2 regions of the Mesorhizobium sp. M0408 genome follow, and region 2 is predicted to be linked to the other one. Evidence: riboswitches for the same ligand, from Rfam matches in the RefSeq annotation. Region 2 holds a riboswitch; the other holds the start of a gene.
What was found. Region 2 has a riboswitch for thiamine pyrophosphate ahead of thiB (thiamine ABC transporter substrate binding subunit). Riboswitches for the same ligand answer to the same signal wherever they lie in the genome.
Positions count from the first base shown of each region.

Region 1: it holds a riboswitch for thiamine pyrophosphate, as region 2 does, so the genes downstream of both, thiC (phosphomethylpyrimidine synthase ThiC) here and thiB (thiamine ABC transporter substrate binding subunit) in region 2, are expected to answer to the same signal.

Region 1 is NZ_JAMYRO010000002.1:90,526-98,087, reverse strand. Features, by position in the region: gene thiS (sulfur carrier protein ThiS) at 1-85, opposite strand, end outside; gene thiO (glycine oxidase ThiO) at 54-1,055, opposite strand; gene thiC (phosphomethylpyrimidine synthase ThiC) at 1,052-2,887, opposite strand; TPP riboswitch at 2,992-3,108, opposite strand; gene NKI67_RS02620 (Fic family protein) at 3,291-4,835, opposite strand; gene NKI67_RS02615 (YybH family protein) at 5,978-6,211, shown strand; gene NKI67_RS02610 (YybH family protein) at 6,230-6,433, shown strand; gene NKI67_RS02605 (DUF6074 family protein) at 7,399-7,562, opposite strand, start outside.
Region 2 is NZ_JAMYRO010000003.1:102,694-110,255, reverse strand. Features, by position in the region: gene NKI67_RS04540 (ABC-F family ATP-binding cassette domain-containing protein) at 1-1,101, opposite strand, end outside; gene NKI67_RS04535 (thiamine diphosphokinase) at 1,117-1,761, opposite strand; TPP riboswitch at 1,889-2,003, shown strand; gene thiB (thiamine ABC transporter substrate binding subunit) at 2,047-3,060, shown strand; gene thiP (thiamine/thiamine pyrophosphate ABC transporter permease) at 3,312-4,931, shown strand; gene thiQ (thiamine ABC transporter ATP-binding protein) at 4,928-5,719, shown strand; gene NKI67_RS04515 (M48 family metalloprotease) at 5,974-7,443, shown strand; gene NKI67_RS04510 (RNA polymerase factor sigma-32) at 7,457-7,562, opposite strand, start outside.

The DNA.
Region 1 (7,562 bases), on a different contig from region 2:
CGCCCTCATAGTCAAGCGCGGCAAGCAGCTCGGCCAGCGTGGTGGCGGCAACCTCATGCGCTTCGCCGTTGACCATCAGTTTCATGAGCAAGCTCCTTGGTTCTGTCTTGATTGAAAACCAGGTCGGCAGCCTGGCGCGCCATGGCGGGGGCGAGAAGAAAACCGTGACGATAGAGCCCATTGATCGCGATGATCTCACCGTTCGTTTCGACGCGCGGCAAATTGTCGGGAAAGGCTGGACGGACGCCGACACCGGCTTCAACGATCTCGGCCTCGCCAAAGGCCGGATGAAGGGCATAGGCGGCACCCAGAAGCTCCATCATCGAACGCGCCGTGACTGGTCGGGCGGACTGGCTTTCAATCATCGTCGCGCCGATCATGAAACGGTGGTCGGTGCGCGGCACTGCATAGAGTGGAAAGCGCGGATGCAGCATCCTGACGGGGCGCGACAGCGAGAAGTCTGGCGTGTTTAGGATCAGCATTTCGCCGCGAACGCCGCGAAGCCTGTCATCGACGGCGGCCATCCCCGGGCAGTCGATCTGACGATCGAAACCGGAAACATGCCGGGCGTCGGTGCCGAAGTGGAATTTGACACCCATGGCTGCGAGCTTGTCATGAAGTGCTGCCATCGCCTGGCGCGGGTCGAGATGAGCCTCATCTGGGAAGAGCAGTCCGCGCCGGAAGCGGCCGGCGAGGTCGGGTTCCAGGAGCGCAATTTCGTCTTCATCGACACGCCGATGGCCCGACGTGCGGCTGGCGAAGCGGTCGAGCTCGCCGGCATCACGCGGGGGGGCCACGACAAGTGTTCCGCCCCGTGTCACCTGACCCGGCAGCACCGCATCCCACCAGTCGGCAGCGTCACGTCCAAGGTCCAGCACCGGCTGCTCGGCGCTTTCACGCTCGCACCATGGCGCCAGCATGCCGCCGGCGAACCACGACGCATTGCCTCCAAGGCCATGCCGGATCTCGGCGACAGTGACCGTCGCGCCGCGGGCGGCGAGTTCGAAGGCGGCGGTGAGGCCGGCGACGCCGGCCCCCTTTATCAGCACCTTCATGATGGCTTACCTGGCTGAGGCGTGAGCGGTGCGCCGGTCTCGTCCGCTGGCACGTAGAGATCGCCGCCCTCGCGGTATTTCGCCGCCATCGCCGCCATGCCCTCTTTCTGTGCCTCGGCGCGGATGTCGTGAGAGATGCGCATCGAGCAGAATTTCGGTCCGCACATCGAGCAGAAATGCGCCAGCTTGTGCGCCTCCTTGGGCAAGGTCTGGTCGTGGAAGGACCGTGCGGTTTCGGGGTCGAGCGACAGGTTGAACTGGTCCTCCCAGCGGAACTCGAAGCGCGCGCGGGAAAGGGCGTCATCCCTGACTTTCGCCGCCGGGTGGCCCTTCGCCAGGTCGGCCGCGTGCGCTGCGATCTTGTAGGTGATCACGCCGGTCTTGACGTCATCGCGGTCGGGAAGGCCGAGATGCTCCTTGGGCGTGACGTAGCAGAGCATGGCCGTTCCGAACCAGCCGATCATCGCCGCGCCGATGCCGGAAGTGATGTGGTCGTAGCCCGGCGCGATGTCGGTCGTCAGCGGTCCAAGCGTATAGAACGGCGCCTCGCCACAGACGGCGAGCTGCTTGTCCATGTTCGCCTTGATCTTGTGCATCGGCACGTGGCCGGGCCCCTCGATCATCACCTGGCAATCTTTCGCCCAGGCGATCTGCGTCAGCTCGCCGAGCGTTTCCAGCTCGGCGAATTGCGCCGCGTCGTTGGCATCGGCAATCGAGCCGGGACGAAGGCCGTCGCCGAGCGAAAAGGACACATCATAGGCGCGGCAGATGTCGCAGATTTCAGCGAAATGCTCGTAGAGGAAGCTCTCCCGGTGATGGTGCAGGCACCATTTGGCCATGATGGAGCCGCCGCGCGAGACGATACCCGTGACCCGGTCAACGGTCAGCGGGATGTAGTGCAGCCGCACGCCGGCATGGATGGTGAAATAGTCGACGCCCTGTTCGGCCTGCTCGACCAGCGTGTCGCGATACACTTCCCAGGTCAGGTCCTCGGCAATGCCGCCGACCTTTTCGAGCGCCTGGTAGAGCGGCACAGTGCCGATCGGCACCGGCGCATTGCGCACGATCCATTCGCGGATGTTGTGGATGTTGCGGCCGGTCGATAGGTCCATCACTGTGTCGGCGCCCCAGCGGATCGCCCACACCATTTTTTCGACCTCTTCCGCCATCGAGGAGGTGACGGCGGAATTACCGATATTGGCGTTGATCTTCACCAGGAAATTGCGGCCGATGATCATCGGCTCGCTCTCGGGATGATTGATGTTGGCGGGAATGATCGCGCGTCCGCGCGCTACCTCTTCGCGCACGAATTCAGGCGTGACGAAGTCGGGGATCGCCGCGCCGAAGGCCTCGCCGTCGCGCTCAAGCTTGCCGTGCAGGATCTCGCGACCAAGGTTCTCGCGGATGGCGACGAACTCCATTTCGGGCGTGATGATGCCAGCGCGCGCATAGGCAAGCTGTGTCACCGCCTTGCCGGTCTGGGCCCGGAGTGGCCGGTTGCGGACTGGAAATTCCGGTGTTAGGCGCTCGCCCGCCGCAAACCCATTGTCTTCTGGCCGGACGTGGCGGCCGTCATAGGCTTCGACATCGCCGCGCGCGGTGACCCATTCATGGCGAAGCCGTGCAAGGCCGTTTTCGATGCTGGTTTCGACAGTCGGGTCGGTATAGGGGCCGGACGGATCGTAAGCGGTCACCGGCGGCTCGCCTGCCGTCGGATGGACGGAGATTTCGCGCATCGGCACCCTGAGCTGCGGGTGGATGGTACCGGATTTGTGGATTTTGCGTGAGGCAGGCAGCGGTCCCGTCGAGACGGCGGGGGTGAGGGCATTCATCTTGAGGCTCCTTTGCTCGTTGCATTGGAGACCCAGTTCTGTGCCGGAAGGATGAAAAGACGCTTCTAGCGACCTGCTGAAACAGGACCTCGGGCGTAAACTCCCGCAAAGCGCTTGCACCGTCCCTACGCCAGTATGAACTGGATCAGGTTCAACGGGTCACTGCGCCGCGAATGCCAGCAGTATCTCAGCCCCTTGCCGGGACTCCCCTGGTGAATGCGTGAGGTTGGACGGGACGGCTCCGGTTTGTCAAGCGCGTTCTGGCCGCGGCTGATCGGCGGCCGGTCAGACCGTGCGGAAAAAATCGTGCATGTCTCGGCGACAAGTCAAGCGTCGGAGATGAAGGCAGGGACAAGGGAATCGCAAACCGTCGGACTAAAAATCAATCCTGATGATCACACCTTCAATGGGCACCAAAGGTTTGCGCGTAGATCGCCTCGATTCTTCCTGCCTCGTCACTGGTCAGCGCGGCGAATTCCTTTTCGCGCGCGCGGTTCGATAGATGTCCATCATTCTGGTGAAGAAAACGGAAGAGCAGATCGGTCAACCGCTCGGGCATGTCGATAAAGGCGTCCACCTGCTGCCGGAACTGATCGTAGCGCTGCAGAAATGCGGTTTCCTCGGGAAGGTCCCGTTCGATCGTCCGCTGAACGCAAGCATAGAGGAATTCGGCGTGCGGGGTTGCATCGAAGAACCGGTAGAAATCACCGGTGTCATTCAGCACCCGGACGTTGAATTGCGGCGTCGGTTCCCATTCCACCAACGGCAGAAGGCGCTGCGAATAGCTCTCGAGCACGCCCCTGTACTCGTTGATCTGGTCCAGGATCGCGGCCGAGACGGGAAAGACCACTCCCGGCGGATTGAAGCCGCGCATGGCAAGGACGTGGTGGATTAGGTAGCGGTGAATGCGGCCGTTTCCGTCCTCGAACGGGTGAATGTAGACAAAACCGAAGGCGAGGATTGCGGCGGCTACGACTGCATCAAGCTTTTGCGCGGGGCCCTGATCGAACGCCGCCATTCCATCGATTAGCCGCGGCAGGTCCTCGGGCCGAGCGCTGATGTGATCGGGCAAGGGCGTGCCGTTGTCTCGGTCATGCTCACCGACGAAACCTCCTTCTTTTCGGAAGCCAAGTCTTACGAAACGAGCGTCACCAAGTACAATTCTTTGCAGACGCAGCAGCTCATCGCGATCGATCGGCCAGCGGCCGGCTTCGCCGATGGCGCGGCCCCAGCGCTGGATGCGATCTTGCGGCGGGTGCTCGCCCTCGATCGCATAGCTTGATCGCGAGTCTTTGAGCAAAAGAAAGGCGGCGGTCCGAGCAAGGAGGTCGCGCGGCACGTCCGCTACGATTGCCTCCGCGCGCCGCGGTAGTTCAAGGCCGATGAATTTTTCGAGAATCTTGGTGCGGAACACCAGAGGGCAGAACTCACGCGTGCCGGGGAGATTGTCCCTTACGCGATAGCGCGAAGCGGTCTTGTCGGGTCCGGGCCACTGCAGCTCGGGATCGACAACCGGAATGTATCGTCCGGCCTCCGCGTCAGGCAGATCGATACGCGCGCCCCTCAGCCATTCATATAAAAACCAGATGCGGCGGGCATAACTGCCGGTCGGGCTTTCACGGACCAGCGCCTCGATCGGCGCGGGACCGGTCACTTGGAACAGCCGCTTGAGGACGGCAAGGTCCAGTCCCTCGTACTTGAGCGCAAAGGTCAGGTGGCCTTCGAGGGTAGGATTTGGGGCATGGCGGGGGGTCATGATCCGCCAGCCTTCCCGTTCGGTAATGCGATGATGCTCGCCAGTGGCGAACAACCTACGGGGCAAGGGCGCGGCGAGCCTGTAGGCTCCGATCAGGGCGCTGTACCCGGCCGGGGTCGCCGTTTCAGGAAGGCGGATTTCCTGAAAAACGGTAACAGGACCTGAAAATTGGTGCTGTTGCACCGCAGGCATGAAAAGCGAATCCTTCCATCGAATTTTGGTTTAGTCGGCCAAAACCTACGAAAAATGATCCTATCCCATGAAAATTGATGCCACAAGACAAATTTTCCGAAAACCGATTCTAAAACGGTGCTGAAGTCGATCAAGCAAGAACTCCGCCACCGGCTCAAGGAAGCGACTTCAGACCAGAAAGGTGAGTCCAGGAACCGCCATTCGCCCGTCTCTTAGTCACGAGGCCGGCACAGATGGCCCGCCTTACGTCGAGCCGGATTGCTCGAGCGCGCCGTTCGGGGCTCACTCATAGAGCGCTCCGGTGCGCGATCCCGATTTGATAGCCGCGATCACGCTCGCGACCGATCTTGGTGACGTGGCGGCGTCGGAGTAGAAAAGTGATGCAGGATCTCGGTGGCGTCGTGTGTGTGTGTGACCTGAAGTGAGTTCTCTGCGGTATGGGGGGCGGCACGCAGCGCGCGCGTCTTCTCGGCAAACAGATCGACGAAGCGGCACCGAAGGGAAGTTCCTGGCATTCATTCTCGCCATCGCTGCCCCAATTTGCCGACCGGACTGCCGATCGATCTCGCCCAATACTTTGCGCGCCCAAGGGCCGAAGCTGAACTGGGCGGCACCTGCTCATTCGGGAGCTGACTCATGCTTGGCGCGCTAGCCCGAGAGAGCTGTGCCTGATCGAATGCGTGAAATCGTAGCTCGGGGTGGAGAGGCTGACGCGGTCATCTGTCACCCGCCTTCGGGCTGTAACGGAAAGCGCGACATCGTCTCCAATGCTCGTTCCCCACGTCGAGGGGCCCAGCGGCTTGGCTGCGGGGGGACTGTCAGCTAGTGGCCGCTGGGCCTTGACGACCAGCGAGCGTAAGAGGAGGCCCTGTGCTGGCTGACGAAAACTTGCGAGCAAAGCCACGGAAAAGCATCATTCGAACGAACTCTTTCGTCGAGACGAGGAGGGCAGTGAGGCGGTAGCCGCCGCTTTGAAGCTCTCCGGCAGCTGCTACGCTGGTCGTTCAGAGGGTCGCAGCTGCGCTTGCGCCGTCATATCAGATAAGTCTAATATAATCCGCGCCTGGCCATCGAACGCCGCGGCGCCCTCGGGTCGGCGCTATTCATCGGGTGGGCATGTCGGGCACGCAAGGGAGGACGAAATGAGACTGGTTCAGTCATTTGCATTTGCTGCTGTGCTGCTTCTTTCGTCTGCATTGTCTGCGGCCGCCCACTCGGCTCGTGAGGACATCGAAGCGGCGTTGGTAAAATTCATGGACGCCTTCAACAGCGGAAACGCAGCAGCGGTAGGTCAAATGTATACCGACGATGCCGCCCTGCTGCCACCCGACGGCAAACGCGTCGATGACCGCAAGGGCGTGGAAGAATTCTGGTAGGGCGCAATCAAGGCCGGGATGAAGAATCTCACCCTGAGGGCGCTGGAAGTGGAAGGGAGCGGGAATCTCGCCTACGAAGTTGGCGCATTTACGCTCGGTGTGCCGAGCAAAGGCGGCGCCCTCTCCACCGTCGCGGGCAAGTATCTCGTCGTCTGGAAAAAGGGCGACGACGGGACATGGCGCCTGCATCGGGACATCTGGAACTTAGGTGCGGCCGAATAGGGATAGATATCCAGGCCCTCATCGACCGTCTTGCGAAGGGTAGGGCGGCTGTATTGACCGGGATCTGGTGCTCTATTGCCAGCGCTGTCGAGTGGCAGGACGATGGGGACCGGCTAACCGCGCGGTATAGCTTCGGTCTGGCGCGCTTTCCAATGGATTTGCCGCCAATTTGGCGGATCGCTGATCAGTCGCGGTGATTGCGACCACGTCGCCAATTCCAATTCCCCGCTTCATGAAACGAGTCTGGAGCGTGCACGGCCTTAAGCAAGGGATTGCTAATGTGCGAGACAGCACGCTTCGCTCTAGCGGGTATGGCCCAGCGGCTTGGTTGAGGGGGGACTAGCAGCTAGAGGCCGCTGGGCCTTGACCAGCAGCATGCTTAAGAAGGGGCGCTGGCTGGCTGGCCAAAAACTTGCGCTCAAGGCAACGCAAAAGCATCATTCGAACGGACACTGCCCGCCAGAAGCTTATTCCAGCCGATAGAGCCACCATGGAATGCAAGCCCAGCAAACCAGATTCACCAAACATCGCATCAGGACCTGCGCTTGCCCGTCCATGGCCGCGCCAGTCCTTCGGCAATCAGCATTGCGACGCGGAGCAGCCAGCCGACCCATTATAGACCGCGACGGACGGTGATTAGGGCCAGCGCGGCGATAGGCAGCGAGCTTAACCGTTGGCGTAAGTGGAGTGTTTCACGATCTCAATTGGTTGGCTCCGCCAGGTTTCCAGCTGGCTGCCACCGGGCACGTGCCAGCTGGAGTAAACAATGAAATATTCGAAACCGGCTTTTTGGGCGGGAGCCGCGCTAGCTGCCTGCCTTTTGCCGAAACCGGCTTGGCCGAGCCAGTTCGGCTGCGCATATTGCAATGAGGGGTGAGAAACCTGGCATTCGACGGGAGCAGTGCAGTAACATGTGCGAAGCCTAGTCGAGTCTGCAAGCGGCAATCATTCGTCGTGAGTCGACGCTAGTGTGTGCGTTTCGCAGCACTCCGGCTGGCTATCTCGCGTAAGACGGCATGAAGAAGCGTTCCAATTTCCTGTTCGGCGCGCCCGGGTGCAATTCCTGATTCGGACAACTGAACGAGAATTGTCTTGGCGGTGCTGCGCCAGAACGCATTCGCCTCCTCGC
Region 2 (7,562 bases):
GAGATACTGCGCCAATGTCTCCTGCGGGTCGACGGCTTCGCGCTTCTGGTCGAGCGTGGCGATCTCCAGATTGGTGCCGAGCCGCACCGTGCCTGCGTCCGGCTTCAATTCGCCGGTCAGCATCTTCAACAGCGTCGTCTTGCCGGCGCCGTTCGGCCCGACCAGACCGACGCGATCGCCGCGCTGGATGCGGGTCGAGAATCCCTTGACCACGGTCAGATCGCCAAAGCTCTTCTCGATGTTCCTGGCTTCGATCACCAGCTTGCCGGATTCGGCGGCGTCGCTGGCTGTCATCGTCGCCGCACCCTCGGCGCCGCGATGACCACGAAAGCGCTGGCGCATGGTCTGCAACTCACCGAGCCGGCGCATGTTGCGCTTGCGCCGCGCTGTCACGCCATAGCGCAGCCAGTGCTCCTCGCGCACGATCTGGCGACCGAGCTTGTGCTGCTCGCGCTCTTCCTGCTCCAGCACCGTGTCGCGCCATTCCTCGAAATAGCCAAAGCCCTTGTCGAGACGGCGGGTCTGGCCGCGGTCGAGCCAGATTGTGGCGCGTGACACGCGCTCGAGAAAACGGCGGTCATGCGAGATGACGACCAGTGCCGAGGAGGTGCGGGCAAGCTCCTCCTCCAGCCATTCGATGACCGAAAGGTCAAGATGATTGGTCGGCTCATCGAGGAGGAGAATGTCGGGCTCCGGCGCCATGACGCGGGCGAGGGCGGCGCGCCGCGCCTCGCCGCCGGAGAGGTCGTTCGGCCGTTCCTCGCCGGTCAGGCCGAGATGCTCCATCAGATAGGTGGCGCGGTAGGGATCGTCGGCCGGCCCGAGCCCCGCCTCGACATAGGCGCGGACAGTCGCAAAGCCGTCCATGTCGGGCATTTGCGGCAAGTAGCGCACGGTCGCCGAAGGCTGGCGGAAGACTTCGCCGTCCTGCGGTTCGATCAGCCCGGCGGCGATCTTGAGGAGCGTCGACTTGCCAGAGCCGTTGCGGCCGACCAGGGCGATCTTGTCGCCAACTGAGGCCGTCAGGGCGGCACCGTCGAGCAGCGGCGTGCCGCCAAAGGTCAGCTTTATCCCGTCGAGATTGAGAAGCGGCGGCGCCATGTCAGCTTTCTGGGCTCAGCTTTCCGGAAAAGGGTAGGGATGCGCGAGCAGCAGCGCGCGGCCGCTGGCCAGCGCGATTTCCAGCCGGCCCCTGACCTCGTTGGAAATGGTCAGCGACGAGCCGAACGCAACCTCGACATGGTCGAGCGGCCATTTGGCGCCGGTGACTGTCAGGCCGGCGAGATCCGAAAAGCCGAGCACCGAAAACAGCGTGCCGTCGACATAGTCGAAGCCAGTCTTTCCAGGCAGCAAAGGAGTGCCTTCCTGTGCGCCGCTGGTCAAAAGCACTTCCGTTCCGCCTTCCGCCAGCCGGACGCTCAGCGCCAGATGCAGGAAGATGTGGTCGGTGCGTTTGCCGCCGAAGGCGCCTGCGAGCACAAGGCTGGTCGCACCGCGTTCGAGCGCGGCGGCGATAGCGAGTTCACCGTCGGTCTTGTCCTTTTCAGCGGGAAATACCTGCCGTGGCACGGCGGCCAGATCCTCCGGCAAATCGGCAGGCACCGAATCGAAATCGCCGACCCAGAGTTCCGGCCTCAGGCCCAGCATGCGGGCATGACCGATGCCGGCATCGGCGGCGATGACGCGCGAGCCTTCGACCTGGCGGTCGAGCAGCGGCGTGCGGATGAGATCGCCGCCAAGCAGGATGGTGAATGTGCTCATATCTCGTGGCCCTTACCAGCCCTGCCCCGGAAACGGAAGATGAAACGGCAGACGAAACGGAAGGCTGGGCTTTGGATGCCCGGCAAACTTCCGCTTGCGCAGCACTTCGGCCGGGCCTATGTGTCGCAACGCTCTAACGGGGTGCCGGACGCGATTTTCGCGGACCGGCTGAGAGGCAAGACTGCCAACCCGCTGAACCTGATCCGGTTTGTACCGGCGGAGGGATTAGACGTTTCGGACAGCCCGACGCCTCAATTCCTTTCAACGCGAACGAAGGAGGCGCCGATGCGCAGTTTTTTCCACTCTCTTGTCTCAATTGTCCTGCTTGCGGCATCCGCGCTCGCCCTGCCAGGGCAGGCATCGGCACAGGATAGACTGACGGTCTATACCTATGAAAGCTTCACCGCCGATTGGGGTCCGGGACCGGCGGTGAAGAAGGCCTTCGAGGCCGAATGCAGTTGCGTCGTCGAATTCGTCTCGGTCGCCGACGGCGTGGCGCTGCTCAACCGTGTGAAGCTGGAAGGCGCCGCGACCAAGGCCGACATCGTACTTGGCCTCGATACCAACTTAACCGCCGACGCCAAGGCAACCGGCCTGTTTTCGCTGCACGGCACCGTGTCGGGCGTCAGTGTGCCGGGCGGCTGGAGCGACGATATTTTCGTGCCGTTCGACTATGGCTATTTCGCCGTCGTCTACGATACCGAAAAACTGAAGAGCCCGCCGAAGAGCCTCAGGGAATTGGTCGAGGGCGATGCCGGAGAGAAGATCGTCATCCAGGATCCGCGCACCTCGACGCCGGGCCTTGGCCTGCTGCTGTGGGTCAAGTCGGTCTATGGCGACAAGGCGCCGGAAGCCTGGGCCAAACTCAAGGCGAAGGTGCTGACGGTAACGCCGGGCTGGAGCGAGGCCTACGGCCTGTTCACCAAGGGCGAGGCGCCGATGGTGCTGTCCTACACCACCTCGCCGGCCTACCACATGGTCGCCGAAAACACCGAGCGCTACCAGGCGGCGTCCTTCGAGGAGGGCGAATATCTGCAGATCGAGGTTGCGGGGATCACCACCAAGGGTGCGAAGAACCCGCTGGCAGAAAAGTTCATTGCCTTCATGACCGGACCGAAATTTCAGGATGTCATTCCCGAAACCAACTGGATGTTCCCGGCCGGCAAAACCGACAAGCCGCTCAACCCGGCGTTCGACAAGCTGGTCAAGCCGACCAAGACCTTGCTGTTCAGCCCGGAAGACGTCGCGGCCAACCGCAAGGCCTGGGTCGATGAGTGGCTTGCGGCGATGAGCAAGTAGGGCTCAAGCCTCGTCGGATGTTTGCGCCAAGCCACCCCCCTCTGGCCTGCCGGCCATCTCCCCCTCAAGGGGGGAGATCGGCAGCTTTGTCGCCTCTCCTCGTCCTGCCACTTGTGAGATTGGCGAAGGCGGCTGAGTGCGCAATCTCCCCCCTTGAGGGGGAGATGGCCGGCAGGCCAGAGAGGGGTGGGCTCGGCCATTGCCAGGTATTTCCTTCGATCAACACCTGTCGTAGTGTCGGGTAGCGCGACATGCGTACGCGTCATCCGGCCGATCCCCGCGTCACTGCCGGCATCGTCGCGCTCGCCGCCATCGCGCTGCTGATCGGCGGTGCATTCGCCGGGCTCGTCGTCGAAGCCACACGCGACCTGTCCGGCGCCGCCTCCGCTTTCGATTCCTATCTCTTGCGCGTCGTCCGTTTCACGCTCTGGCAGGCTCTGCTGTCGACCCTGCTCTCCGTCGCACCGGCGCTGTTCGTCGCGCGCGCCCTGTCGCGGCATCCGCGTTTTTTCGGGCGAGGCTTCATCCTCCAGCTTTTCGCCGTGCCGCTGGCGCTGCCGGCCATTGTTGCCGCACTCGGTGTCTTGGCGCTCTATGGCCGCGCCGGCTATTTTGCCGGCACGCTCGGCGCGCTAGGCGGCCAGAGCTGGCCCGGCATCTATGGCCTGTCGGGCATACTCGTCGCCCATGTCTTCTTCAACCTGCCGCTGGCGACGCGGCTGTTCCTGGAGGCGTTGCAGACCGTGCCGGCCGACCAATGGCGGCTGGCGAGCCAGCTTGGCATGGGTGCTGTGCCGGCCTTCCGGCTGATCGAATGGCCGCCGCTGCGTGCGGCCTTGCCGGGCGTTGCCGGGCTCGTTTTCATGCTGTGCATCACCTCCTTCACCATCGTGCTTACGCTCGGCGGCGGACCCAGCGCGACCACGCTGGAGGTTGCCATCTACCAGGCGCTGCGTTTCGACTTCGACCCGGCGCGGGCTGTGACGCTGACCCTGCTGCAGATTGCCCTGACCTTCGTCGTCGTGCTGGCCTTGACGCGGCTCGGCGCCAATATGGTCGGGGATGCCAATCTGCCGGTGGCGCCGCGCCGGTATTTTTCAGCCGGTGCGGCCGAGACCGTGCTGAACGCATTGGCGATCGGGCTGGCACTGCTGTTTGTCGCCGGGCCGATGGCGGCCACGTTGGCAGCCGGGCTTGGCGCCGATCTCGTCCGCCTGGCCGGCGAGAGCGCGGTGCGGCAAGCGACGGCGACCAGTGCCGTGCTCTCCCTCCTATCGGCGCTGCTCTCTGTGGCGTTGTCGCTGTCGCTGGTCATGGCGCGCCGGGCGCTGGCGCTCACCCGGCGGACAGGCCGGCGGACACTGCTCGAACATCTGGCCGACACCGGTGCGGGGTTCGTCCTGGTGGTGCCGCCCATCGTCATCGGCGCCGGCTGGTTCCTGCTCCTGCGCACCGTCGGCGATGTCTTTGCGATCGCCCCTGTCATGGTCGTTGCGGTCAATGCGGTGATGGCGATGCCGTTCGCCATCCGCGCCATCCGCCCTGCCTATGACGCGGCGAGCGAACGCCACGAACGGCTCTGTGCACAGCTTGGTATCTCGGGCTGGAACCGGTTGCGGCTGGTCGACTGGCCGTCGCTACGGAGGCCACTCGCCACCGGCTTCGCTTTCGCCATGGCGCTGTCGCTCGGCGATCTCGGCGTCATTGCGCTATTCGGCAGCGATTCCGTGCAGACCTTGCCCTATCTGCTGCTGGCGCGCATGGGCAGTTACCGCACCGAGGATGCGGCCGGGCTGGCGCTGCTGCTCGGCCTTGTCTGCCTGGCGCTGGTGTTGGCCGCGGACTGGCTGGGAAGGAGCGAGAAATCATGATGCCGATCAGCCCGGAACGGTCCATTTCGGTGGAAAAAGGCGCGGCCGTGCGGCTCGATAATGTCTCGTTCAGCTATGGTGAAACGCCGCTTGTATTCGATGTCGATTTCCCGGCGTCGGAAATCACCGCCATCATGGGGCCGAGCGGTTCGGGAAAGTCGACGCTGCTCAATCTGGTGGCCGGCTTCGAGACGCCGCGGTCAGGCCGCGTGCTGATCGGCGGCGCCGAAGTCAGCACTGCGCCGCCATCAGCGCGGCCGGTATCGATGGTGTTCCAGGAAAACAACCTGTTTGCCCATCTTTCCCTCGAGCAGAATGTCGGGCTCGGCCGCTCGTCTTCGCTCAGGCTGAGCGAGGCTGACCGCGCCGCAATCGCCGCAGCGCTGAAGCGCGTCGGCCTTGCCGGCAAGGAAAGCCGGCTGCCGCGCGAACTCTCGGGCGGCGAGCGGCAGCGCGTCGCGCTCGCCCGTGTCCTGGTGCGCGACCGGCCGGTGTTGTTGCTCGACGAGCCGTTCGCTTCGCTCGGACCGGCACTGCGCGACGACATGCTCGACCTGGTGGCCGACGTCCATTCGGAGCAGCGCATGACGGTGCTATTCGTCACGCACCAGCCGGACGATGCGCGCCGTATCGGCCAAAACATGATTTTCCTGGATGGTGGCACGGTTGCCGCGACGGGCACCGCGGCCGATTTTTTCGTCGGGGCTGGACCGGAGGCATTCCGACGCTATATCGGCTCGGGTCCGTTTGCGGTTGGATCACGAGATGTTGCCCGGAAGCGGACATAATTTATGGTCAAACCGGCGGAAGGCGAAGCGGCGCTTGCTTGCCATGGTCGAGGTAGTGTGGCTAGGTCCGCCAGGAGCTGGTCCGGCCTAGACCGTGATTTGCCCTTGCTGCCTCGTATCTGTCGGACGCACGAAGGACGCCGTAGCACTTGATTTTGCGCGTGATGCTTTCCGGAAATCGCGCCCGATTTTCGCGGTCACGTGCCAGGACTTGAAAGGACGCCGATCTGCCGACCGGCATCGACAATCGGAGGGTGAAACCGCTGGCGCGCTTTCTGGCGCTGGCCGGTCTTGCCGTGGCGCTGGCAAGCTGCCAGATGTTCACGCCTCCCGACGTGCAGGAATCGGGCTTCCAGCCCTCCGACAAGCCGATCACGGTCGACAATGTCGCCGCCAACGGCAAGCTCGCTCAACTGGCGAAGGCGCAGCACCCGCGCATCCTCGCCACCTATGGCGGCGAGTATTCCGACCCCAAGCTCGAGCGCATGGTGGCCAAGATCGTCGGCAGACTGACAGTGGTGTCGGCCAACCCAACCCAGACCTACCGCATCACCATCCTCAACTCGCCCAACGTCAATGCCTTCGCGCTGCCGGGCGGCTATCTCTACATCACCCGCGGGCTGCTGGCGCTGGCCAACGATTCCGCCGAGCTTGCCGCCGTCATCGCGCATGAGATGGGCCACGTTACGGCCAACCACGGCCTGCAGCGCCAGCAGCTGGAAGCCGAGGAGGGGTTGGCGACCAAGGTCGTTTCGGATGTGCTCGGCGACAACCCGACGGCCAAGGCGGCGCTGATCCGCGGCAAGCTGAGGCTGGCCCAGTTCTCGCGCAATCAGGAGCTGGAGGCCGACGCCATCGGCATCAAGTCGATCGGCGAAGCCGGTTTCGATCCCTACGCCGCCGGCCGCTTCCTGCAGTCGATGTCGGCCTATACCGATTTCCGCTCAATCAGCGGCGCTACCGACGCCAGCCTCGACTTCCTGGCGACGCACCCCAACACGCCGCAGCGTATAGACCTCGCGCAGCGCCACGCCCGCCAGTTCGGCGCGCCCGGTGTCGGGTCGCGCGACCGCGATTCATTTCTTGCCGGCGTAGACGGGCTACTTTACGGCGACACGCCGGAGGAAGGCTATGTGCGCGGCGAAACCTTCCTGCACCCTGGCCTCGGCGTGTCGTTCTCGGTGCCCAACGGCTTCGTCATCGACAATTCGGCGGCGGCGGTGACGGCGACCGGCCCGGGCGACATGGCGATCCGCTTCGACGGCGTTTCGATCGACAAGAACCGCTCGCTGACCGACTACATCCGCAGCGGTTGGGTTGCCGGCCTCAACGACAGCAGCGTGCGCCAGGAGACGATCAACGGCAACGAAGCGGCAACCGCGCATGCCGGCGCCGACGGCTGGCAATTCGATATTGCGGTGATCCGCGCCGGCGGCCAGGTCTACCGCTTGCTGACCGCGGCACCTTCGGCCAGCACCTCGCTGAGCACGGTGGCGCGCTCGGTCAGCGGCTCGTTCCGCATCCTGAGTGCTGCCGAGAAGGCGGCGTTGAAGCCACTGCGTATCCGCATCGTCACGGTGCAGCCCGGCCAGACAATGGGCTCCCTGGCCGCACAGATGGTCGGCGTCGACCGCAAGCTGGATTTGTTCAGGGTGCTCAACGCGCTGTCGCCGGGTGCCGCGGTTTCGGCCGGCGACAAGGTCAAGATCGTCACCGACAAATAGCAGCCGACGCGATTCAGGCTGCGAGAAATTCCGGATTCTGCTTTACCAGCGCCGCCTTGAGCTTTTCCATGGCGCGCGCCTCGATCTGCCGGACACGTTCCTTGGAGATGCCGAGCGTC